Regions from separate parts of the Limnohabitans sp. 103DPR2 genome, predicted to be linked through region 1. Evidence: predicted binding sites of a transcription regulator. Region 1 holds the regulator's gene; each other region holds the start of a gene.
What was found. The regulator sigma-54, encoded in region 1, starts transcription at its own class of promoters, with help from an activator protein. The targets are predictions, from matches to a motif close to TGGCANGNAANCTGCTTT.
Positions count from the first base shown of each region.

Region 2: L103DPR2_RS07165 (transglutaminase family protein) is a predicted target of sigma-54. The motif match lies at 2,528-2,545, and genes of this name have one in related genera.
Region 3: L103DPR2_RS01195 (ammonium transporter) is a predicted target of sigma-54. The motif match lies at 2,611-2,628, and genes of this name have one in related genera.
Region 4: L103DPR2_RS01660 (TorF family putative porin) is a predicted target of sigma-54. The motif match lies at 1,720-1,737, and genes of this name have one in related genera.

Region 1 covers NZ_CP011834.1:615,224-620,837, forward strand. The annotation lists gene L103DPR2_RS02970 (THUMP domain-containing class I SAM-dependent RNA methyltransferase) at 1-1,060, opposite strand, end outside; gene L103DPR2_RS02975 (RNA polymerase factor sigma-54) at 1,078-2,646, opposite strand; gene lptB (LPS export ABC transporter ATP-binding protein) at 2,660-3,418, opposite strand; gene lptA (lipopolysaccharide transport periplasmic protein LptA) at 3,415-4,020, opposite strand; gene L103DPR2_RS02990 (thiol:disulfide interchange protein DsbA/DsbL) at 4,136-4,798, opposite strand; gene L103DPR2_RS02995 (SPOR domain-containing protein) at 4,841-5,518, opposite strand; gene argS (arginine--tRNA ligase) at 5,557-5,614, opposite strand, start outside.
Region 2 covers NZ_CP011834.1:1,459,823-1,465,436, reverse strand. The annotation lists gene L103DPR2_RS07170 (DNA internalization-related competence protein ComEC/Rec2) at 1-2,500, opposite strand, end outside; gene L103DPR2_RS07165 (transglutaminase family protein) at 2,602-5,614, shown strand, end outside.
Region 3 covers NZ_CP011834.1:270,708-276,321, forward strand. The annotation lists gene L103DPR2_RS01185 (SDR family oxidoreductase) at 1-561, shown strand, start outside; gene L103DPR2_RS01190 (RNA recognition motif domain-containing protein) at 631-1,110, opposite strand; gene L103DPR2_RS01195 (ammonium transporter) at 1,339-2,541, opposite strand; gene L103DPR2_RS01200 (TMEM165/GDT1 family protein) at 2,663-3,283, shown strand; gene metX (homoserine O-succinyltransferase MetX) at 3,467-4,624, shown strand; gene metW (methionine biosynthesis protein MetW) at 4,621-5,202, shown strand; gene L103DPR2_RS01215 (NAD(P)H-quinone oxidoreductase) at 5,252-5,614, shown strand, end outside.
Region 4 covers NZ_CP011834.1:376,248-381,861, forward strand. The annotation lists gene L103DPR2_RS01650 (MFS transporter) at 1-2, opposite strand, end outside; gene L103DPR2_RS01655 (YifB family Mg chelatase-like AAA ATPase) at 10-1,569, opposite strand; gene L103DPR2_RS01660 (TorF family putative porin) at 1,776-2,519, shown strand; gene L103DPR2_RS01665 (P-II family nitrogen regulator) at 2,544-2,882, shown strand; gene L103DPR2_RS01670 (ammonium transporter) at 2,905-4,437, shown strand; gene L103DPR2_RS01675 (SMP-30/gluconolactonase/LRE family protein) at 4,591-5,544, shown strand.

The sequences.
Region 1 (5,614 bases):
GCGCAAAGAACTCGCCGCCGTCATCGCCTTCGGCAATTTCACGGGCGCGGCTTAAGTCCACGTTGTCACGTGCGCGAGTGGGTGCGCCGGGTTCCCGGTATCGGTCGCGGCTGGAGACGCCCGCCACACCGGCTGCGGCAATGCGCTCGCCATAAGGTGGGTTGAGCAACATGATGCCGGGTGTTTCACAAGGCGGCATGCGCTGCAATGCGTCGCCACCGCGGGCTTGGACCACTTGGCCAACGCCTGCGCGCTCGGCATTGCGCTGCGTGAAGTCCACCATGCGGAAGGCCACATCGGAGGCGTGAATTTCTGTGGTGGGCGCGTGTTCTTGTGCGCGCGCATCGTCTTGCAGGGCTTGCCAAACGTGCGGTTGAAACGGCAGCAATTTTTCAAAGGCAAAGCGGCGCAGGATGCCAGGGGCAATGCCGCAGGCAATTTGCGCAGCTTCAATGGCAATGGTGCCACTGCCGCAGCAAGGATCGTACAAAGGTGTGTGCGCATCCCAGCCACTGGCGGCCAACATGGCGGCCGCCAAAGTTTCTTTCAAAGGGGCATCGCCCTTGTCTTCGCGCCATCCGCGTTTGAACAAAGGCTCACCCGAGGTGTCCATGTACAGCGTGCAGCTGTCGGTGGTGAGGTGAACATAAATGCGCACGTCTGGCCACTGCGTGTTGACGTCGGGACGCTCGCCGCGCTTGGCGCGAAAACGATCGGCCACGGCATCTTTGATTTTGAGCGCCGCAAAGTTCAGGCTGGTGAGCGGGCTGTGCTGCGCCGTGATTTCAATCTTGAAAGTCTGCTGGGTGGTGAACCAAATTTCCCAAGCCACGGCGCTGGCCGCGTCGTACAAATCTTTTTCACTGCGATAAAAAGTTTGCGACAGTTGAATGAGCACGCGTTGGGTGAGGCGGCTGTGCAAATTCAGACGCAAGGCATCACGCCATGACGCGTTGGCCATCACACCGCCGCGGCCGGTTAGCAGGTCGTTGCCGGTGAGGCCCGTGAGTTGATGGACCTCGTCGGCCAATAAGCCTTCAACGCCGGCGGCGCAAGGCATGAAAAGTTGAAGCGAGTTCACAGAGTTTTACGCAAGTTGGCGGGCGCAATTTTGAGCGCCTCGCGGTATTTGGCAACGGTGCGACGTGCGCAATCGATGCCTTGTTCTTTGAGCATTTCAGACAGTTGGTTGTCTGAGAGCGGCTTGTTGGGATTTTCGGCTGCCACCAATTGTTTGATGAGCGCACGCACGGCTGTACTGGAAGCCGCGCTGCCACTGTCGGTGCCTAGGCCCGAGCCGAAGAAATACTTCAACTCGAAGGTGCCCATGGGCGTGGTCATGTACTTGGCCGTGGTGACGCGGCTGATGGTGGACTCGTGCAAGCCCAGTTCATCGGCAATTTCTCGCAGCACCAAGGGGCGCATGGCCAATTCACCATGGATGAAGAAATTGCGCTGACGCTCCACAATAGCCGTCGACACACGCAAAATGGTGTCAAAGCGCTGTTGAATGTTTTTGATGAACCAGCGCGCTTCTTGCAGGCGTTGTTGCAAACCCAAATGGGCTTCGCCTTTGCCGCCGCGCAAGGCGTTGGCGTAAATGTCGTGCACCCGCAGTTTGGGCATCACATCGGGGTTGAGCTGAACTCTGAAGTGCGGCTCGCCCCCTTTGCGCGTACCAATGACCAACACATCGGGCACGATGACATGCTGCTCGGCATTGGCAAAAGGACGACCGGGTTTGGGTTCTAAGCGCGTGATGAATGCCAGCGCTTGTTTGACAATGCCTTCGTCTTCACCGCACTGAACCGCCAAGCGTTTGAAATCGCGTTTGGCCAGCAGCTCCAAAGGCAGCACGCAAATTTTGAGGCCTACGGCAGCCACTTCGTGGTCGGGCTCATCTTTCAAGATGGCTTTGAGTTGAATGCGCAAGCACTCGCCCAAATCACGTGCGCCAATGCCCACCGGTTCGAGTGATTGCAGCAAGCTCAAAGCCACCGTGAAGCGGTGCACCAACTCTTCCAATTGCTCAATGTCGTCGGTGCCGGCCAGGCCTTGCGCCAAAGACTCGAGGCTGTCTTCCAGATAACCGTCGTCGTTCAAAGACTCGATGAGGAAGCGCAAGGCTGCGCGGTCAATTTCGGACAAGCGCATCGACAAAGCCTGTCGGTGCAAATACTCGGTGAGTGAGCCCAGACCGCGTGCCAACTCAATGGCGTCTGCGCCATCCGAATCGTTGTTGGTGTTGTTCTTGCGCGCGCCGGCGTCGGTGCCCCATTCGCTGTCGTCGGGAGCAATCTCGACGCTGCCGTCGCCATCCCAGCTGTCGGCTACATCGGTCACGGCTTCATCATTGGAAACGGACGCTGTGGATTCGCTGGCAGCATCGCGTGAATCAGCGCCGGCATCGCTGGCGGCTTCTGACACACGGTCGCCCAAGCTGACGCGCGCATCGGCTTCTGGCAAGCCAAAATCTTCTTGCGGTGCTTCGTCGGTGCTGCGCTCGAGGAAGGGGTTTTCGTCGAGCATTTGCTCGACTTCTTGGCTGAGCTCTAAGGTCGAGAGTTGAAGCAGCCGAATGGATTGTTGCAACTGTGGCGTCAGCGCCAAGTGCTGGGACATCCGAAGGGAAAGGCTTTGCTTCATAGGAGTTCAGCCATCACATTCGGAAGTGTTCGCCCAAGTAGACGCGGCGCACATCGGCGTTGTCCACAATGTCTTTGGGTGTGCCTTGGGCCAGCACGCGACCTTCGCTGATGATGTAGGCGTGATCGCAAATGCCCAAGGTTTCGCGCACGTTGTGATCGGTGATGAGCACGCCAATGCCGCGCTCTTTCAAAAACGCAATGATGCGTTGAATCTCAATCACCGCAATGGGGTCGATGCCCGCGAAGGGCTCGTCGAGCAAAATGAACCGAGGGTCGGTGGCCAGTGCGCGCGCAATTTCAACGCGTCGGCGTTCGCCGCCCGACAAGGCTAAGGACGGTGAGTCGTGCAGATGATCAACGCGCAAGTCTTTCAGGAGCGCTTGAAGTCGGTCTTGGATGGCGGATTCGCTGAGCGGTTTGCCCTCGGCGTCGAGCTGCAACTCGAGCACCGCCCGCACGTTTTCGGCCACTGTGAGTTTTCTGAAAATGGAAGCCTCTTGCGGCAAGTACGACAGGCCCATGCGCGAGCGGCGATGGATGGGCATGCGTGTGACGTCTTCACCATCGATCAGAATTTGTCCACCATCGGTGCGTACCAAACCCACAATCATGTAGAAGGACGTGGTTTTACCGGCGCCGTTGGGGCCAAGCAAGCCGACCACTTCACCTTTTTGAACTTTGACAGAAACGTCAAACACCACTTGGCGGCTGCCGTAGGACTTTTGCAAGTGCCGCGCTTCTAAGCTGCTGATGGCGTGTTCTTGACTCATGGTTTGTCGTTGCCAATGCGAGGGCTGGGTTTCAAGGCCGGGCCTGAAGGTGTGGCGGGAACATCGCTTGTTTTGGGGCGAGGGGTGATGGTGGCTTTGACGCGTTGATTGCCGCTGCCTGTGTTGGGCTTACCATCGACTGTGAACACCTCGGTGGTGTTGTTGACCAAAATTTGTTGCCCTTGAATTCGATCGGCCACCACGTTGCCCCGTAACAAACGCAGTTCGGCGCGCGTGGTCAGTGTGAGGGTATCGGCTTGGCTGTTGTAAACCGCAGTTTCAGCTTCGCCTTCGGTGAACTCTTCAAGTGCTTCGCGCTTTTGTCGGAAGAAAATGCGTTCGCCAGGTTCTGCCCACAACTTGGCCACTTGGTTGCCTTGACCGTCTTGCTTCACTTCCATGCGGTGGGCTTTCAAAACCAAACTGCCCTTGGTCATTTGAACCTTGCCCGTGAAGGTGGTGAGTTGTTGCTGGTCGTCGTGCTTGAGCGTGTCAGCCTCAATGTTCATGGGTTTGTCTCGGTCCGCTTTTTCGGCGTGAGCGCCTGTCGCCGTGAAGACGGCGACCCAACTGCAGAACAAAAGAATGAGGTGAAATTTCATAAAGGCGCGAATCTTGCTTGATTGTAGGTGTTGATCGCAAGGTCAAGCACTTTTGATACAAAAATGACGCAAAAAAGCCCGCCGAAGCGGGCTGATGCACAACACCTTGAAAAGATCAGGCGCGGCCTTGACGAACTTGGGTCAACAAAGATTCGGCCACTTGCAGGGCGCGCTCCATGCTGCCGGCCAAAGTGCCGTCGACGTAGTACTTGCCTGCCACACCCAAAGAAGGCACGCCTTCAATTTTGAAGTCGTTTTGCAATTGCACGGCACGCTTGAGCTTGCTGGCCACGCCAAAAGATTTGGCGGCATCGGCAAATTTGGTTTTGTCGACGCCCTGTTTCTCGATCCAAGCCAAGATGCTGGCGTCGGTGTTCAAGGGCAAACGCTCCACATGCACAGCTTGGAAAACTTTGCCGTGCAGTTTCTCCAACAGGCCCATGGCTTCGAGCGCGTAGAAAAGGCGTTGCTGGGGGGCAAAGTCGTCACGGAAAGCCACGGGGACGCGTTGCACCGCCACATCTTTTGGGGCATTCTTCACCCATTGCGCAAAGGTAGGTTCAAAGGCATTGCAGTGAGGGCAGCTGTACCAGAAGAACTCAATCAACTGGACCTTGCCGGCTTCGGCGTCTGTGGGGACCACGCGGTCCAGCTTGAGATAGTCTTTGCCAGCCACAAACTTGGCGGGGCCTTGCGCCAACGCAGGGGCATTCCAAGTCAAACCGCCCACAGCCGCGGCAGTGCTTAACGTAGCGAGGGAAAAATCACGGCGTTTCATGGTGACTCCTGAAATTTGAATGATCGATAAAAAGCGTTGAGATCAGCGCTGAACACGAACCAAGGCAGCGTCAATGCCGCTGGCGTCCAGACGGGCTTTGATTTTTTCGGCTTGCTCTTTGTCGTCAAAGGGGCCGCTGCGAACGCGGTAGATGGTGCGACCCGCTTGGTCGCGCTCGCTGACTTTGGATTCGATGCCCATCATGGACAGCTTGGCCTTTTGCGCATCGGCATCACCAGCCGATTTGAAGGCACCTGCTTGCACAAAGTAGGTGAAAGGATCGTTGGCAGCGGCTTTGCTGGCGGCTGGTGAAGGTGCGGGTTGCGGTGTGGCTGCTGGCGGCGGTGCCACAGCAGGTGCCGCGGCCGCTGGTGATGCAGGTGCTGAACCGCTGCTGGATTTCTTCATCAAGTCGGCCAACGGATCGGCAGCCACGGCGGGCGCTGGCGCGTTGGTGGCTGGGGCAGTACTGCCGTCAGCAGGCGTTTCTGCATTGGTTGGTTTGCTTTGCAAAGCACCGTTCGGGTTCCAGTCTTTGTTCTTTTGAGACTCCACGGCATCTTGTTCAGCCGATCGCGATTGGTTTTTGTTGCTGAACGGCATAGGCACTTTGGTGACGTACATCGCCACACCCAAAGCGACCGTCAGGCCAATGACCAGACCCAATATGAAGCCAAGCAGGGTGCTGCCGCGCTGGCTTTGAAGTTTGGAAGTTGACATGTTGTGTTGGTTTCTCAAGGTAATGCCGTTGGGATGAATTACATCTGCTCTGGCGCAGACACACCCAATATCTTCAAGCCATTTTGCAAGACTTGG
Region 2 (5,614 bases), 840 kb from region 1:
CACAGTCTAGCGCTTGTGGCGTTTGGCTTTGCCAATGGGCAGCACCGCAAACTGGTGACATGGCCAAAGGCACCCCCAACTGGGCATACCGCGCGACCACTTGAGGCGACGGATGGCCATAGCGGTTGCGATAGCCCGCCTGCACCACGGCCCATTTCGGCATGAGTTGCTGCACAAAATCAAAGCCTGAGGAAGTTAGGCTGCCGTGGTGTGGCACCAGCAAAAAATCCACCGCTTGAAGGGCATGCGCCTGTAACAAAGCCTGCTCTTGTGGCGCCTCGATGTCGCCTACCAACAATGCACTGGCGGTCCGTGCATCATGCCCATTTTGCGAAAGGTCACCTTGACTTGCATCAATCCTCAACACACAACTGAGGCCGTTGGAGGTTTTGTTCAAGGCGTAGTCGGCCAGTGCAGGATGCAAGACCTCAAATCGAACCCCATCCCATGTCCACTTTTGTCCCGCATGGCACCGATTCACTTCACGCAATTGCGACAAAGGGTGGCCCGCCTCCAATGAAGTCCACAAATCAGCATGGGGATGAGATGCCAACACAGCAGACGCTCCGCCTGTGTGATCACTGTCGCGGTGGCTCAGCATCAAACGGTCTAAGTCAACCCCCATTCGTGACATGAATGGCACCAACACACGCTGTCCCGCATCCGCATCAGCTCCCCAAGTGGGCCCAGTGTCGTAAAGCAAAGCATGGTGCGCCGTTCTGAGCAACACTGCATTGCCTTGACCAATGTCCAGCGCCCACAAATCAAACTGACCCCAAACGGGCTTGGGTACTTGCCACAAGCCAATGGGCAAAAGCCACAAAACACCCCAACACCGCAAAGCCCAGGGCCATTGTTGAAAACAGATCAAGGCACCCAGGATGGCCAACAGCGTCAGTCCCATCGGTGCTTGTGCAAAGTGCCATACACCAGAGGGCCATTGCGACAACCATGTCAAACCCCACATCAAGGGCTCAAATGCCCCAGCCGCCACATGCCACAAAGGATGCCAGACCCATCCCGCCAAAGCCAGAGGCGTCACGCACAAAGTCACCCAAGGAATGGCCATCAAATTGGCCAGCATCCCTGAAACCGACAACTGACCAAAAAACAAAATTGACAAGGGTGCCAATGCAACGGTCACCACCCACTGCTCGCGAACAAGCGACTTGAAGTAAGTGAACAGGCCAATACCCAACATGAGGCGAAATTCTTTAAATGGCCCAGGCTGCACCATTTTGGCGTCCTGAGTCTCCAAATTGGTGCGCTGCGAAGCTGCAACGGGGTCAGCCAGGATCAAGGCGCCCACCGCCACAAAACTCAACCAAAAACTCGCTTGCAACAAGGCCCAGGGATCCCAAACGCTCACCACCCACAAGGCCAAAGCCCAGCTGCCATACCAAGGCCAACGCACACCTTGCCAACGCAGAACGGACAAGACGAACAGCATCAAAATGGTCCTTTGTGCGGGCAAACCCCAACCACAAAAAATGGCATAACTCAAAGCCACAAGCAAGCCGCCCACCGATGCGGCAAGAGGTGCCGGTAAACGCAGACACAGCACACTTCCCCGTCGCGCAGAAGATCGCCAACCCCAGGCCAACAAGACAGACGCAAGCCAAGCCAGCATGGTGATGTGCAAGCCAGAAATGCTCATCAAATGCGCCACTCCCGTCGCTCTGAAAATCTGCCAATCGCTTGACGCAATATCGGCTTGATCACCCATCACCAAGGCGGCAATCACGCCTGCTGAGGACTTGGCGCCAAGCTCGCTGGCCTGCAGTGTTGAATGAATTTGTGCACGCACTTGTTGACGCCATCGGTCCACCGGGTAACGCCAGGAACTGCTGAGCTTGTTGGGGGGCCTTTGCCCCTTGCCCGCATGAACACTGCCTGTCGCCATGATGCCCAATTCCCACAAACGTAACTCTTCGTCAAAACCACCCGGATTGAGACTGCCATGGGGCAACTTCAGCCGAACCTGAAACTGCCATTGATCACCTGCTTGTAGGCTCTGCCACAGCGGCAAGTCCATGCTGCTGGGCGCATCCCAATCGGACCAATTGAACTCAATGAAAGTTGGGACCTTGACCGCATCACCTGATGAGGCCAGGCTTGCGCGCAGCACCCGCCCGCGAAACAGAACACCCTTCTCACCCATCCGCGGCAATGACGTCACTTCCACCAAGGCATGCAAGTCTTGCCCCTCTAATCGGGGGTTCAATGCCTCTTGCATTTGCAACGCACAACGTGCATTGACCAGGGCGCAGGCCAGCAAGGCAATGGCACCCCAAACAGCCAAACGGTGTGTCGCCCAAGGCACGAATTTTTGAATAACATGCGCTTGACAGCGATCAAACCAATAGGCCCCTGCAAGCACCAGTAAAGCGCTTGCAACGCCGGTCAAAGTCCATGCAACAGGCCACACACTCTCTTGCTGCAGTTGAAGTCTTGTACCCAAGAGCCAAGCCCCAACCCAACCCGGCATCCATCGCCACATGTTTGAACCTTTCCGCTAGGCCCAGGATGGCGCGGCTTTTGCTAGTTTAGACAGCCCGAGCTGCTCTTTCGATGCAGCCGCTGTTGCGCTTACTTGCATTTATGTCCATTCACGTCGCACTGCACCACGTCACACACTACCGTTACGACCGGCCCGTTCAGTTGGGCCCTCAAGTCATACGCCTGCGACCCGCGCCTCACAGCCGAAGCCACATCTTGTCTTACAGCCTCAAGATTGAACCCGAAGCGCACTTCATCAACTGGCAGCAAGACCCCTTCTCCAATTACCAAGCCCGCTTGGTCTTTCCCCAAAAAACCACCGAATTCAAAGTGACCGTCGACTTGGTCACGGAAATGGCGGTCTTCAACCCGTTTGACTTTTTCTTAGAACCTAGCGCTGAGTATGTGCCCTTGACGTATTCACCCGCTTTGAAGGAAGAGCTCACAAGTTATTTGGAAAAACTGCCAAGCACACAGCTGTTCAAAAATTACCTTGGAAACATCGACAAGAATCGTCAAAAAACGATCGATTTTTTGGTGCAAATCAACCAGCAGGTCTACCAGGACATCAATTACCTGATCCGAATGGAACCAGGGGTTCAGACACCCGAAGAAACTTTGAAGCTGAAGAGTGGCTCTTGCCGTGACTCTGCTTGGTTGCTGGTTCAGTTGTTACGCCACATGGGTTTGGCTGCTCGCTTTGTCTCGGGCTATTTGATCCAACTCACACCCGATGTGAAATCACTGGACGGTCCCAGCGGTACGGAAGTTGATTTCACCGATTTGCATGCTTGGTGCGAGGTGTACTTGCCCGGTGCAGGTTGGATTGGTTTGGACCCCACATCAGGCTTGCTTGCAGGTGAAGGTCACATTCCATTGGCATGTACACCTCAACCTTCTAGTGCAGCGCCCATCGAGGGTTTGATGGACGAAGCAGAAGTTGAGTTCAGCCACGAGATGAAGATCACGCGGATTTACGAATCCCCTCGCGTGACCAAACCTTATACCGAAGAACAATGGGCAGATGTGCTGGCCCTGGGCGAACAAGTCGATCAAAAATTATTGACCGGTGATGTGCGACTGACCATGGGCGGCGAGCCCACCTTCGTGGCCACAGAAAACCGCGACGCAGCTGAATGGAACACTGACGCGCTTGGCCCAACCAAGCGGGGTTTGGCCACAGAGTTGGTTCACAAATTGAGGCAGCAATACGGACAAGGTGGTTTTCTGCACTTTGGTCAAGGCAAGTGGTATCCCGGCGAGCAACTGCCGCGCTGGGCCCTCAGCATCTATTGGCGCGCAGATGGCCAGCCTTGTTGGCAAGACCCTTCTTTGTTTGCAGATGAGCGCATTGCGCATCACTACACCACACAAGATGCTCACAGCTTCATTGCCGCTTTGGCCACCGAGCTAGGCGTCTCTAAGGGCCACATCATCCCTGGATTTGAAGACACCTGGTACTACCTCTGGCGCGAGCGTCGACTGCCAGTCAACGTCGACCCTTTCGATTCTCGGTTGGACGATGAGCTGGAACGCGCTAGACTGCACCGCGTTTTTTCGCAAGGACTCGACCGCGAAGTGGGCTACCTTTTGCCTTTACAAGCACGAGACCCCAGCGCCGATTCTGAATCGACCACTGCGTGGCAAAGCGGCCCTTGGTTTGTGCGTGACGAGCGCCTCTACCTGATGCCAGGTGACTCAGCCATGGGCTGGCGGCTGCCCCTGGATTCCTTGCCTTGGTCGGCGCCAACAGACCGAACCGTGTTGATCGACCAAGATCCCTATGCACCGCGTGGTCCTTTAGCGCATGGGCAAGTCGTCAACAATGCAAATGCCAAGTCAACGCACGCACCCATCCTCCAGCAACAACATCACTCGACATCGCGCGCAGCTTCAATCGCAGACAAGGCGCCTGCACGATTCACTTCAGACAAGCAAAGCGTGCGAACAGCTTTGTGCGTGGAGATTCGCGATCCACGCCGCGCAAACGGTCCTGTGGCATTGAAAGATGCCAAAACGGATGCCGATGCTCAAGGGGTGATGTATGTTTTCATGCCGCCCCTTGCGCGACTTGAAGATTATTTGAACCTGCTCAGTGCCATCGAAAAAACCGCACAGCAACTTCAAATGAAGATTGTGTTGGAAGGCTACCCTGCGCCGCGTGATCCGCGTTTGAAGTTGTTGCAAGTGACGCCCGACCCTGGCGTGATCGAGGTCAACATCCACCCTGCCAGCAGCTGGAAAGAAGTGGTAGAACACACCGAGTTCCTTTACCAAGCGGCTTTTGAAACACGCCTGAGTGCTGAGAAATTCATGACGGATGGCAGGCACACCGGCACGGGGGGTGGCAATCACGTGGTGATGGGTGGCGCCACCCCGCAAGACAGCCCCTTCTTGCGTCGCCCTGAAGTGCTGGCCAGCCTGTTACTGTATTGGCACAACCATCCTAGCCTCAGCTACTTGTTCAGCGGCATGTTCATTGGCCCCACCAGCCAAGCACCCCGCGTGGACGAAGCGCGCAACGATCAAGTTTATGAACTTGAGATTGCCTTGCGAGAAATTGCACGCAACCGCCAAATCCACGGCCAAAGCATGCCGCCATGGTTGGTTGACCGCAGCCTGCGCAACATTTTGGTCGACATGACAGGCAACACCCACCGCAGTGAGTTTTGCATCGACAAGATGTACTCACCCGACTCGGCCACCGGCCGTTTGGGCTTGCTTGAATTGCGTGCCTTTGAAATGCCACCGCACGCACGCATGAGCGTGGTTCAGCAATTGTTGCTGCGTGCTTTGGTGGCACGATTTTGGGACGAATCCTACACAGCACCCGTCACGCGCTGGGGCACCACTTTGCACGACCGCTTCATGTTGCCGACCTTCGTCAAAATGGATTTTGATGACGTGCTCACAGAACTAGGAGATGCCGGTTTTCATTTCGATCCCGCCTGGTTTGCACCGCACTTTGAATTTAGATTTCCAAGGGTGGGCGAGTTTTGCATCGATGCCATTCAAGTCACGCTGCGCAACGCGCTGGAACCCTGGCACGTCATGGGCGAGGAAAGCACCTCGAGCGGTACCGCTCGGTATGTCGACTCTTCTTTAGAGCGATTGG
Region 3 (5,614 bases), 340 kb from region 1:
GTGCCCCATGTGGTGATTGCCAACGCAGGCATCAGCATCGGCATGGACACCAGCGTGCGCAACGACTTGGACGTGTTTGACCAAGTGATGAGCACCAATGTGATCGGCATGGCGGCCACCTTTCATCCCTTCATTGAAGCCATGAAGTCGCGCGACATCACGTCGATGCGCAATGGCCATGTGGGCACCTTGGTCGGCATTGCCAGTGTGGCGGGCATTCGCGGTCTGCCTGGGCACGCAGCTTACTGCGCCAGCAAAGCGGCCACCATCAGTTATTGCGAAAGCTTGCGCGGTGAACTCAATCCGCAGGGCTTCAAAGTGGTGACCTTGGCACCGGGTTACATCAAGACGCCTTTGACGCAAAAGAACAAATTTCCGATGCCCTTTTTAATGACGGCTGATGCGTTTGCAGACCAAGCCTTGAAGGCCATTGAGCGGGGCACCAGCTTTCAGGTGATCCCCTGGCAGATGGCATGGGTGACACGCTTGCTGCGCATCTTGCCCGATGCTTTACTCGACAGGGCCTTTAAGAACCAACCCCGTAAACACCGCGCCCCATGAAAAAAGCCCTGCAATGCAGGGCTTCTTTTTTGACTGACACCCTAGAGTGCCAGTGAGGTGGGAAAGCGATTAATAACCGCCGCCGTAGCCACCGCCGCCGCCTTCGCGACGACCGCCACCACCGTTACCGCCGCCACGTGGGCCAGAGCCGTAAGGGCTGCGGAAACCGGACTCGCCGCCGCCTTCGCGACGACCGCCACCACCACCGCCGTAGCCGCCACCGCCGCCGCCGTAACCGCCGCCGCCTTCACGACGACCGCCGCCACCGAAGCCACCGCCACCGGAACGGGGAGGACGCTCTTCCATGGGACGTGCTTCGTTCACAACAACACTGCGACCGCCCAAAGGCTGGCCGTTCATGCCGTTGATGGCAGATTGAGCTTCTTCATCAGTGCCCATTTCCACAAAGCCAAAGCCTTTGGAGCGACCTGTGTCGCGTTCCATCATGACTTTAGCGCTGGTCACGGAACCGAACTGGCCGAAAGCCTGCTCTAAATCACCGTCACGAACCGAGTACGGCAGGTTGCCGACGTATAGTTTTTTGCCCATTGAAAGGGACTCCTCTAAACACAGAAACAAAAGCGATGGAGCCCCAAAAACGCATCAACAAACCTAAAAAACTCTGGAAGGAAGCGAAACTGACACCTGTACACCGCGAACTAAACACACGCTCTTGGAACGTGTGTTAAGCCATTATGGGCCATAAAACAAAGGGTTTGGCAAGTTAATTCTTTGAAAGCCCTTTAAATACTTGATATTCGACGTGTTTTTGTCTCTTTACCAACTGACTTCGCGGTCTGGCGTTGCGCTGATTTTGTGAACTGTCAGATCCGCGCCTTCGTACTCTTCTTCGGGGCTCATCTTCAAACCCACGGTCAACTTCAACGCGCCGTAGACCACGATGCCGCCCAACAAGGCCCATGCGATGCCCATGAAGGTGCCAATGAGTTGGGCTGTGAAAGACACACCACCCAAGCCACCGAAGGATTGCAAGCCAAAGATGCCAGCTGCAATACCGCCCCAGGCACCACACAAACCGTGCAGAGGCCAAACACCCAACACGTCATCGACCTGCCACTTGTTTTGGGTCAAGGTGAACATCACCACAAACAAAGCGCCTGCAACGGCACCCACAGCCAAGGCGCCAAAGGGATGCATCAAATCAGAACCTGCGCACACGGCCACCAAACCTGCCAAGGGACCGTTGTGCACAAAGCCGGGGTCGTTCTTGCCCAAGAGCAAAGCGGTCAAGGTGCCGCCCACCATGGCCATCAAAGAGTTCACGGCCACCAAGCCAGAAATCTTGTCGAGCGTTTGGGCGCTCATCACGTTAAAGCCGAACCAACCCACAATCAAAATCCATGCGCCTAAGGCCAAAAAAGGAATGTTGGAGGGTGGGTGTGCAGACACAGCGCCATCTTTGCGATAACGGTTGTAACGTGCGCCCAACAAAATAACGGCTGGCAATGCGATCCAGCCACCCATTGCGTGGACCACCACCGAACCCGCAAAATCGTGGAACTCTTCGCCAGTGGTGGCTTTGATCCAGGCCTGCACGCCAAAGTGCTGGTTCCAGGCAATGCCCTCAAAGAAGGGGTACACAAAGCCCACAATACACGCGGTGGCGATCAGCTGAGGCCAAAACTTGGCGCGTTCGGCAATACCGCCAGAGACGATGGCTGGAATGGCCGCGGCAAAGGTGAGCAAAAAGAAAAACTTCACCAAGTCGTAACCATTTTTGGCAGCCAAGGTTTCGGCGCCGACAAAAAATCCTGTGCCATAGGCCACGCTATAGCCCACCACAAAATAAACCACTGTGGACACGGAAAAGTCCACCAAGATTTTGACCAAGGCATTGACTTGGTTTTTCTTGCGAACCGTCCCCAACTCCAAGAAGGCGAAACCCGCGTGCATGGCCAAAACCATGATGCCGCCCAACAAAATAAAGAGCGCATCCGCGCCCTGTTTTAGTGCTTCCATGTCTATCTCTGCTTATTTTTGAATTAATTTGGTGCGCAAAATCCATCATTGGGCGTTGCGCACCAAAAACAAGCAAAAAACACGCCAAATCTTCAAATCATGGCCGGCTATGATTGCAGACATGGAAGCATTTCTCGTCTCAACAGGTATTGTGGCTCTCGCCGAAATGGGAGACAAAACCCAGCTGCTGTCTTTGGTGTTGGCCGCACGTTTTCGCAAACCTTGGCCCATCGTTTGGGGCATCTTGGTGGCCACGCTGGTCAATCACGGCTTGGCAGGTGCAGTGGGCAGCTGGGTCACTACCCAACTCGGCCCCGAAGCTTTGCGATGGGTCTTGGGCGGCTCTTTCCTCGCCATGGCGGTTTGGATTTTGATCCCCGACAAATTGGACGATGAAGACGAGCAAGCCAACCCACGCTGGGGCATCTTTGCCACCACCGTGGTCGCCTTCTTCTTGGCCGAAATGGGGGATAAGACGCAAATTGCCACGGTGATGTTGGCCGCACAATTTCAAAGCTGGTTTTGGGTGGTGGCGGGTACCACCTTGGGCATGATGCTGGCCAACGCCCCTGTCGTTTGGCTGGGCGACGCCATCACGCGCAAAATTTCACTGACCTGGGTGCACCGAATTTCTGCCGTCATTTTTGCCATCTTGGGACTCTTGGCTTTGTGGGGTGGCCCCCAAGATGAAGCACCCAAGGCACCCCTTGAAGACAAACCCTTGACAGCTGCGACGACTTGAGTGACTTTTTAATTGCAGAGCCTTTATACTGTGCCTGCGCCGATTTGCTCCAGCTTGCGGGCGCGCAAACCTCTGGGTTTGTAAATTCAGCTAAAGAGAGAACCTGGTCTACCGGTTTTGCTTTTGAAGCTGAACCGGTTTTTTTTCGGGTTCAATTTGGGCTCATTTCAGCTTGATGGATTCATGCCTTTGATCGCTACGCCACAGTCGATGTTTTTTGAAGCACCGCTTGCCTTGCAAAGTGGTGCGTCCATTCGCGCCTTTCACCTGGCCTATGAAACCTACGGCACCCTGAATGCCGACAAGTCCAACGCCGTGCTGATTTGCCATGCCTTGAACGCATCGCACCATGTGGCGGGTGTTTATGAAGGTCAAGACAAAAGCGAGGGCTGGTGGGACAACATGATTGGTCCTGGCAAAGCCGTCGACACCAACCGCTTCTTCGTCATTGGTGTCAACAACTTGGGCTCTTGCTTTGGCTCCACGGGCCCCATGCATGCCAACCCTGACACGGGTGAAGTCTATGGCGCTGATTTTCCAGTGGTCACCGTTGAAGACTGGGTCGATGCACAAGCGCGCTTGCTAGATGCCTTGGGCATTCAAACCCTGGCCGCTGTCATGGGCGGCAGCTTGGGCGGCATGCAAGCCTTGTCTTGGACTTTGCGCTACCCAGACCGCGTGGCGCATGCGGTGGTGGTAGCCAGCGCACCCAACCTCACGGCGGAGAACATCGCCTTCAACGAAGTGGCGCGCCGCGCCATCGTCACCGATCCTGATTTTCATGGGGGCCATTTTTACAAGCATGGCGTGGTGCCCCAGCGCGGCTTGCGCATCGCACGCATGATTGGGCACATCACCTACCTCAGTGATGACGTCATGAATGAAAAATTTGGCCGCGAACTGCGTGATGCGGTTACACACAATGCAACGGGCTATCGTTACTCAACTCAGGAAGTTGAATTTCAAATTGAAAGTTACTTGCGCTATCAAGGCGACAAATTCAGCGAATACTTTGATGCCAACACGTATCTCTTGATCACAAGGGCTTTGGATTATTTTGATCCTGCACGCACGTTGGGCGGCGACCTGACTGCGGCACTGTCGCATGCTACGTGCAAATTTTTGCTGGTCAGTTTCACCACCGACTGGCGCTTTTCACCTGCGCGCAGTCGCGAAATGGTTCGTGCGTTGCTCGACAACAAACGTGATGTCAGCTATGCAGAAATCGATGCGCCACATGGGCACGACGCCTTTTTGCTCAACGACGCACGCTACATGAATGTGGTGAGCTCGTATTTCGACAACATTGCCAAGACCTTGCCAGCGGGAGGTGCCGCATGAGTGAGCATGTCAACTTGCAGGCCATCGCCCGCTTGGTCCCTCAAGGTGCGCGCGTCTTGGACTTGGGCTGTGGTGATGGCGCACTCTTAGATTACTTGCAAAAGAACAGAGGCTGCACAGGCTACGGCGTTGAGTTGGATGACGCCAACATTCAAGCTTGCGTGAAACGCGGCGTGAATGTCATTCAACTTAACTTGGATGAAGGTCTCACCATGTTTGCAGACCAGTCCTTTGATGTGGTCTTGCAAATTGACACGCTTCAGCACTTGCGCAATGCCGAAGTGATGTTGCGCGAAACGGTGCGCGTCGGTCGCACGGGAATTTTGGCCTTTCCAAATTTTGCACATTGGCCCAATCGCTTGAGCATCCTCACAGGACGCATGCCTGTCACCAAACGCTTGCCTTATCAGTGGTACGACACCCCCAACATTCGGGTCGGCACTTACGCAGATTTTGCGCAACTGGCCACACAAAATCATTTGAAAATCATCGACAGCTTTGGCTTGCAAGAAGGCCAAGAAGTCAGAGGCTGGCCTAACCTGATGGCAGGCACAGCGGTTTTCAAGCTACAACGTTAACGCTGTTTCATCAGCCACTCAAAGGACTTCCATGACGCTTCCATCCACCATGAAATTTGTTGACCATGGCACTGGCGGGGGGCCAGAAGTTTTGCGCCCCAGCACCTGCGCGCTGCCGACGCCACAAGCAGGCGAGGTCTTGGTCAAGGTGGCGTTTGCCGGCGTCAATCGACCCGACTGTTTGCAACGCAGTGGCAAATACCCACCACCGCCCGGTGCATCGCCCATCGTGGGCTTGGAAGTTTCTGGCGAAGTGGTGGGCTTTGGTGAAGGTGCCACGCGTTGGAAGTTGGGCGACAAAATTTGCGCGCTGACCAATGGGGGGGCCTACGCCGAATACGTCACGGTGCCAGAAGGGCAAGCACTGCCCATCCCCACGGGCTATTCCATGCTGCAAGCAGCTGCCTTGCCA
Region 4 (5,614 bases), 240 kb from region 1:
ATGACTGCATTATCGGTGCCCCGCAAACGGCCTGCGATATTGAACAGCCTCAGCGATGTGCACAGACAAAATGTCTTGACGCTCTGCCAAGTCGGCAATGGTTCTGGCAATTTTCAGAACGCGGTGGGTGCTTCGGCCACTCCACGAAAAATGCGTGGCTACTTGGGTCAGGTAGGCCGCAGCCTCTGGACCTAATTTGCCATGAAGGTCGAGCGCCGGACCACTGAGCGCTTGATTGGTACAGCCTTGCCGTTGAAGTGATCTGCGCCTCACCCGATCACAACGCGTCTTGATGGTGGCGGTGCTTTCTCCCACCGTTACATGGATCAACTGTGCAGCACTTTGGCTGGGAACCTCGATGTGCAGATCAATTCGGTCAAGCAAGGGCCCGCTGATTTTGTTGCTGTACCGGTGCACTTGGTCGGGGGTGCAACGGCAGACGGGACCTACCTGACCGGGCGTTCGAACCTGACCTGCATAACCGCAGGGGCAAGGGTTCATGGCGGCAATCAACTGAAAACGTGCTGGAAACTCAGCCGAATGTGCTGCGCGTGAAATGGTGACGCTGCCCGACTCTAAGGGTTCGCGCAACGCCTCCAATGCGGACCTTGGAAATTCAGGCAACTCATCCAAAAACAAAACGCCATGGTGCGCCAAGGAAATTTCGCCGGGGCGGGGCGGTGAGCCACCGCCCACCAATGCCACGGCACTGGCCGAGTGATGGGGGTGGCGTGTGGGCCGTTTCAGCCAATTCTCAATTCGAAAGCGGCCAGCCAAACTGGCCACCGATGCTGTTTCCAAAGCCTCATCCACGCTCAAATCAGGCAGCAAGCCGGCGAAGCGATGCGCCAACATCGATTTGCCTGAACCGGGAGGCCCCACCATGAGCAAACTGTGTCCACCCGCGGCTGCAATTTCCAAGGCGCGCTTGGCACCTGTTTGGCCTTTGACATCGGCCAAGTCCAAGGCCGGCGAGAAGGCTGCCTGAGGCGGGTTCACGGGCTCTGGCAGGCGCTCCCAAGTGCTGGTGGCTTCATCGGATGTTTGACCCACTGGCAAAAATGGCTGAGCCACTTCTCGCAAATGTTTGGCCCGGTAAACCGTGGCGCCAGGCACCAAAGCAGCCTCCTCGGCACTGCCAGGGGGCAACACCAAGTGGGGCGCATTTGCCAGCTTGTAGAGTGCCAAACCCATGACCAATGCACCACGTACGGGCCTCAGCGCGCCGGACAAGGACAACTCGCCAGCAAACTCATAGCGATGCAGGCGGCTACCGTCAATTTGCCCACTGGCCGCCAAGATGCCCAGTGCGATGGGCAAATCAAAGCGACCTGAATCTTTGGGCAAGTCAGCGGGTGCTAAATTGACCGTGATTCGCTGGTTGTTGGGGAATTCAAAGCCTGAGTTCAACAAAGCCGACCGTACCCGTTCCCTGGCCTCTTTGACTTCGACATCGGCCAAACCCACCAATGTGAAGCTGGGCAAGCCATTGGCCAAATGCACCTCAACGGTGACGCCAGGGGATAGAAGGCCCACCAAGGCCCTACTTTGCACCAAAGAAAGACGCATAAACACTCCTTGCACCAAACCGGTGCGAGGCGTGTAAGACTGAAATCAGCCGGACCTAGGGCGGTGCAAAGCCCATTGGAACACCGGTCTGTACAAAATGCACCCCCGTCAGAGGGGCGAGCGGGTTCATCAGGTAGGCCTTTTGCGCTTTGGCATGCTAAATGCTTGAAGCCACCAGTCTCATTCTCATTTAACAGGAGCTCCCAATGAAAAAGATCGTTACCCCCTTGATGTTGGCCATGTCTTTGGCCGCTGCTGGCAGTGCATTTGCCCAAGCCGCCCCCGCAGAACCCGAGTCTTCTTTGTCATTCAATGTAGGTGGCGTGAACGAATACCGTTACCGCGGTATTTCACAAAGCCGTTTGGACCCCGCATTGCAAGGCGGTGCTGATTACGCAGACAAGAGCGGCGCTTATGTCGGCGTTTGGGCTTCTAGCATCAAGTGGATCAAAGACTCTGGTGGTAAATCCAATGCAGAAGTTGACTACTACGGTGGTTACAAGTTCTCCGTGGGAGAAGTTGCTTACGACGTGGGCTTCTTGCACTATGAATATTCTGGCAATGGCTTGGCTGTGAGCGCCAACACCAATGAGTTGTATGGCGCCGTCACCATGGGCCCCACCACATTGAAGTATTCACAAAGCACAGGCAATTTGTTTGGCTTTGCCAACAGCAAAGGCAGCTCTTATGTGGATCTGACCGCCAATTTTGATTTGGGTGATGGCTACACATTCACACCTCACCTCGGCTACCAAAGTGTCAAAGGTGCTGGTAACAGCATTTACTCGTACACAGACGCAGCCCTGACATTGGGCAAAGACTTGGGCAATGGTTTGACCGCTTCTGCTGCTGTCATTGGCACCAACGCCAAAACCGGTTCTTACGTCAGCCCCGCTGGCAAGCAATTGGGCAAAGCCGGCTTGGTTGTTGGCCTCAAGTACACGTTCTAATTTTCTGAATTACAAGGAGCCATCATGAAACTGGTGACCGCCATCATTAAACCCTTCAAGCTGGACGAGGTGCGTGAAGCCCTGTCTGGTATTGGTGTGCAAGGCATTACTGTGACCGAAGTCAAAGGCTTTGGTCGCCAAAAGGGCCACACCGAGCTGTACCGCGGCGCTGAGTACGTGGTTGATTTCTTGCCCAAGGTCAAGATTGAAGCCGCCGTCTCTAACGAGTTGGTCGAGCGCGTGATCGAGGCCATTGAATCGGGTGCTCGCACCGGCAAGATTGGTGACGGCAAAGTGTTTGTGTACGACTTGGAACAAGTCATTCGCATTCGCACCGGTGAAACTGGGGCTGAAGCCCTTTGATGGCCCAGAAAGAGAGAACAGAATGAAAAAATTACTAGCCTCCCTCGCATTGGGATTGACGCTGTGTTTTGGCGGTGCGGCATTTGCACAAACTGCCCCAGCAGCGGAAGCAAAAGTAGAAGCCAAAGCGGAAGCCAAGCCTGAAGCCAAAGCCGAAGCAACAGCACCTGCCACTGCGCCTGCCGCAGCACCCGCAGCCGCTGAAGCAGCACCTGCCATTGTTCCTAACAAAGGCGATACAGCTTGGATGATGGTTTCCACCATCTTGGTGATCTTGATGGTCGTGCCAGGCTTGGCTTTGTTCTATGGCGGCTTGGTCCGCAGCAAGAACATGTTGTCAGTGCTGATGCAAGTCATGGTCACTTTCTCCTTGATCACTGTGTTGTGGTTCATCTACGGCTACAGCTTGGCGTTCACTGAAGGCAATGCTTACATTGGTGGTCTGGATCGCTTGTTCATGAACGGCATCTGGGACAACGCAGCAGGTACCTTTGCCAACGCTGCGACTTTCAGCAAAGGCGTCGCCATTCCTGAAATTACCTTCGCGGGTTTCCAAGCCACTTTCGCTGGCATCACTTGTGCCTTGATCGTGGGTGCATTTGCAGAGCGCATCAAGTTCTCCGCAGTTTTGCTCTTCATGACTTTGTGGTTCACTTTCAGCTACTTGCCCATCGCTCACATGGTCTGGTTCTGGATGGGTCCTGACGCTTACACAGCGAAAGAAGTTGTGGACGAAATGAACAGCAAAGCAGGCATGATCTGGCAATGGGGCGCCCTCGACTTCGCTGGCGGTACCGTGGTTCACATCAATGCTGCGGTGGCTGGTTTGGTTGGTGCCTTCATGGTTGGCAAGCGCATTGGTTATGGCCGCGAAGCCATGGCACCTCACTCTTTGACATTGACCATGGTCGGTGCTTCATTGTTGTGGGTGGGCTGGTTCGGTTTCAACGCGGGCTCTGCCCTCGAAGCCAACGGTTTTGCAGCCCTTGCTTTCGTGAACACTTTGTTGGCCACAGCCGCTGCCGTGTTGGCATGGTGTGTTGGTGAAGCGTTGATGCGTGGCAAAGCCTCTATGTTGGGTGCTGCATCCGGTGCAGTGGCTGGTTTGGTGGCCATCACGCCAGCGGCTGGCAACGTCGGTATCGGCGGCGCCTTGGTGATTGGCATCATTGCTGGCTTCGCATGTTTGTGGGGCGTCAATGGCCTGAAGAAAATGTTGGGCGCAGATGACTCCTTGGACGTCTTCGGTGTTCACGGCGTGGGCGGTATCGTCGGCGCGTTGCTCACCGGTGTGTTCAATTCACCAGCCTTGGGCGGCCCTGGCTTCGTGGCCGACTGGGTCACAGCCACTGGCATCACAGCTGCTGATTACTCCATCGCTGCACAAGTTTGGACACAAGCCAAAGCCGTGCTCGTGACAGTTGTCTGGTCTGGTGTGGTTTCCTTTGTGGCTTTCAAGTTGGTTGACCTGACAGTTGGACTGCGTGTTTCTGAAGAAGCAGAGCGCGAAGGCTTGGACATCAGCTCACACGGCGAAACTGCTTATCACGGTTAATCTGTCAAGATTTCCCAAAGACTTTCCGAGAAGTTAGTCTCCATCCTCACAGCCCGCTTCGGCGGGCTTTTTTTCGCCTGTTGTTTTTGTTACCAAGGGTTACATACCCAAATTAATTGACAATGCCAGCAATGTTTCAAACTGAGCGTATCGATGACTGCTGAAATTCCTTTTGTGCGACCCGAATGGCACTGCATGACAACCCAAGCCGATGTCTTGGGCGAGTCGCCCTTTTGGCATCCTCAAGAAAAATGTTTGTATTGGGTCGATATTCCGGGACGCCGATTGCGGCGCATGAAGGTTTCATCTGATTTGTCGCAAAGCCATGCAGTTGAAGATTGGCCTTTGCAAGAAGAGCCAGGTTGTTTTGCGCCTGCAAGCAAAGGCGGCTGGGTCATGGCGTTGCGAAGCGGTATTTACCGCGCACGTGAGTGGGGAGGTGCGTTGGAATTGTTGGCCGCTGCACCCTACGACACAAGCAAACTGCGATTCAACGATGGCAAGTGCGATCCTGCCGGCTATTTTTGGAGTGGCACGATGTACGAGCCGCGCGATCAAGCCGCCGGTGTTTTGTATGCCTTACAAGCCAACCACGCACTGCAGTCCAAAGCCGATCAGGCCACAGTGGCCAACGGCTTGGCATGGTCACCCAACGGCAAAACCATGTACTGGTCCGACACGGGCGCACATTGCATTCGCGCTTGGGACTTTGATGTGACATCACAGCAAATGACCCATGAACGTGTCTTTGCACAATTTCCAGCCAAGCCCAAAGACTGGATTTATGGATCGGATGTGGCGCAGTCTTACGCAGGCCGACCCGATGGCGCCGCTGTGGATGCGGAGGGGTTTTACTATGCCGCCATGTACGAGGGTCATCGCTTGGCCAAAATTGCGCCCGATGGTCGGTGTGTCGCTTACATTGAAACGCCTGTTCAGTGCCCCACCATGCCATGTTTTGGCGGAGAAGATTTGCGAACCCTGTTCATCACCACATCGGCACATGGCCGAAGTACGGCAGAGCTTCAAGCCTTGCCCCAATCGGGTTGTGTTTTTGCCATGCGGGTCGACACGCCTGGTTTGCTTGTGAGTTTTTTCAACAACTGAATTGACCTATTTTTGACGCTTGCGTTCTGCAAAAGTGGCCAGAAACAGAGCGTGTCCGTTTAACATGGCG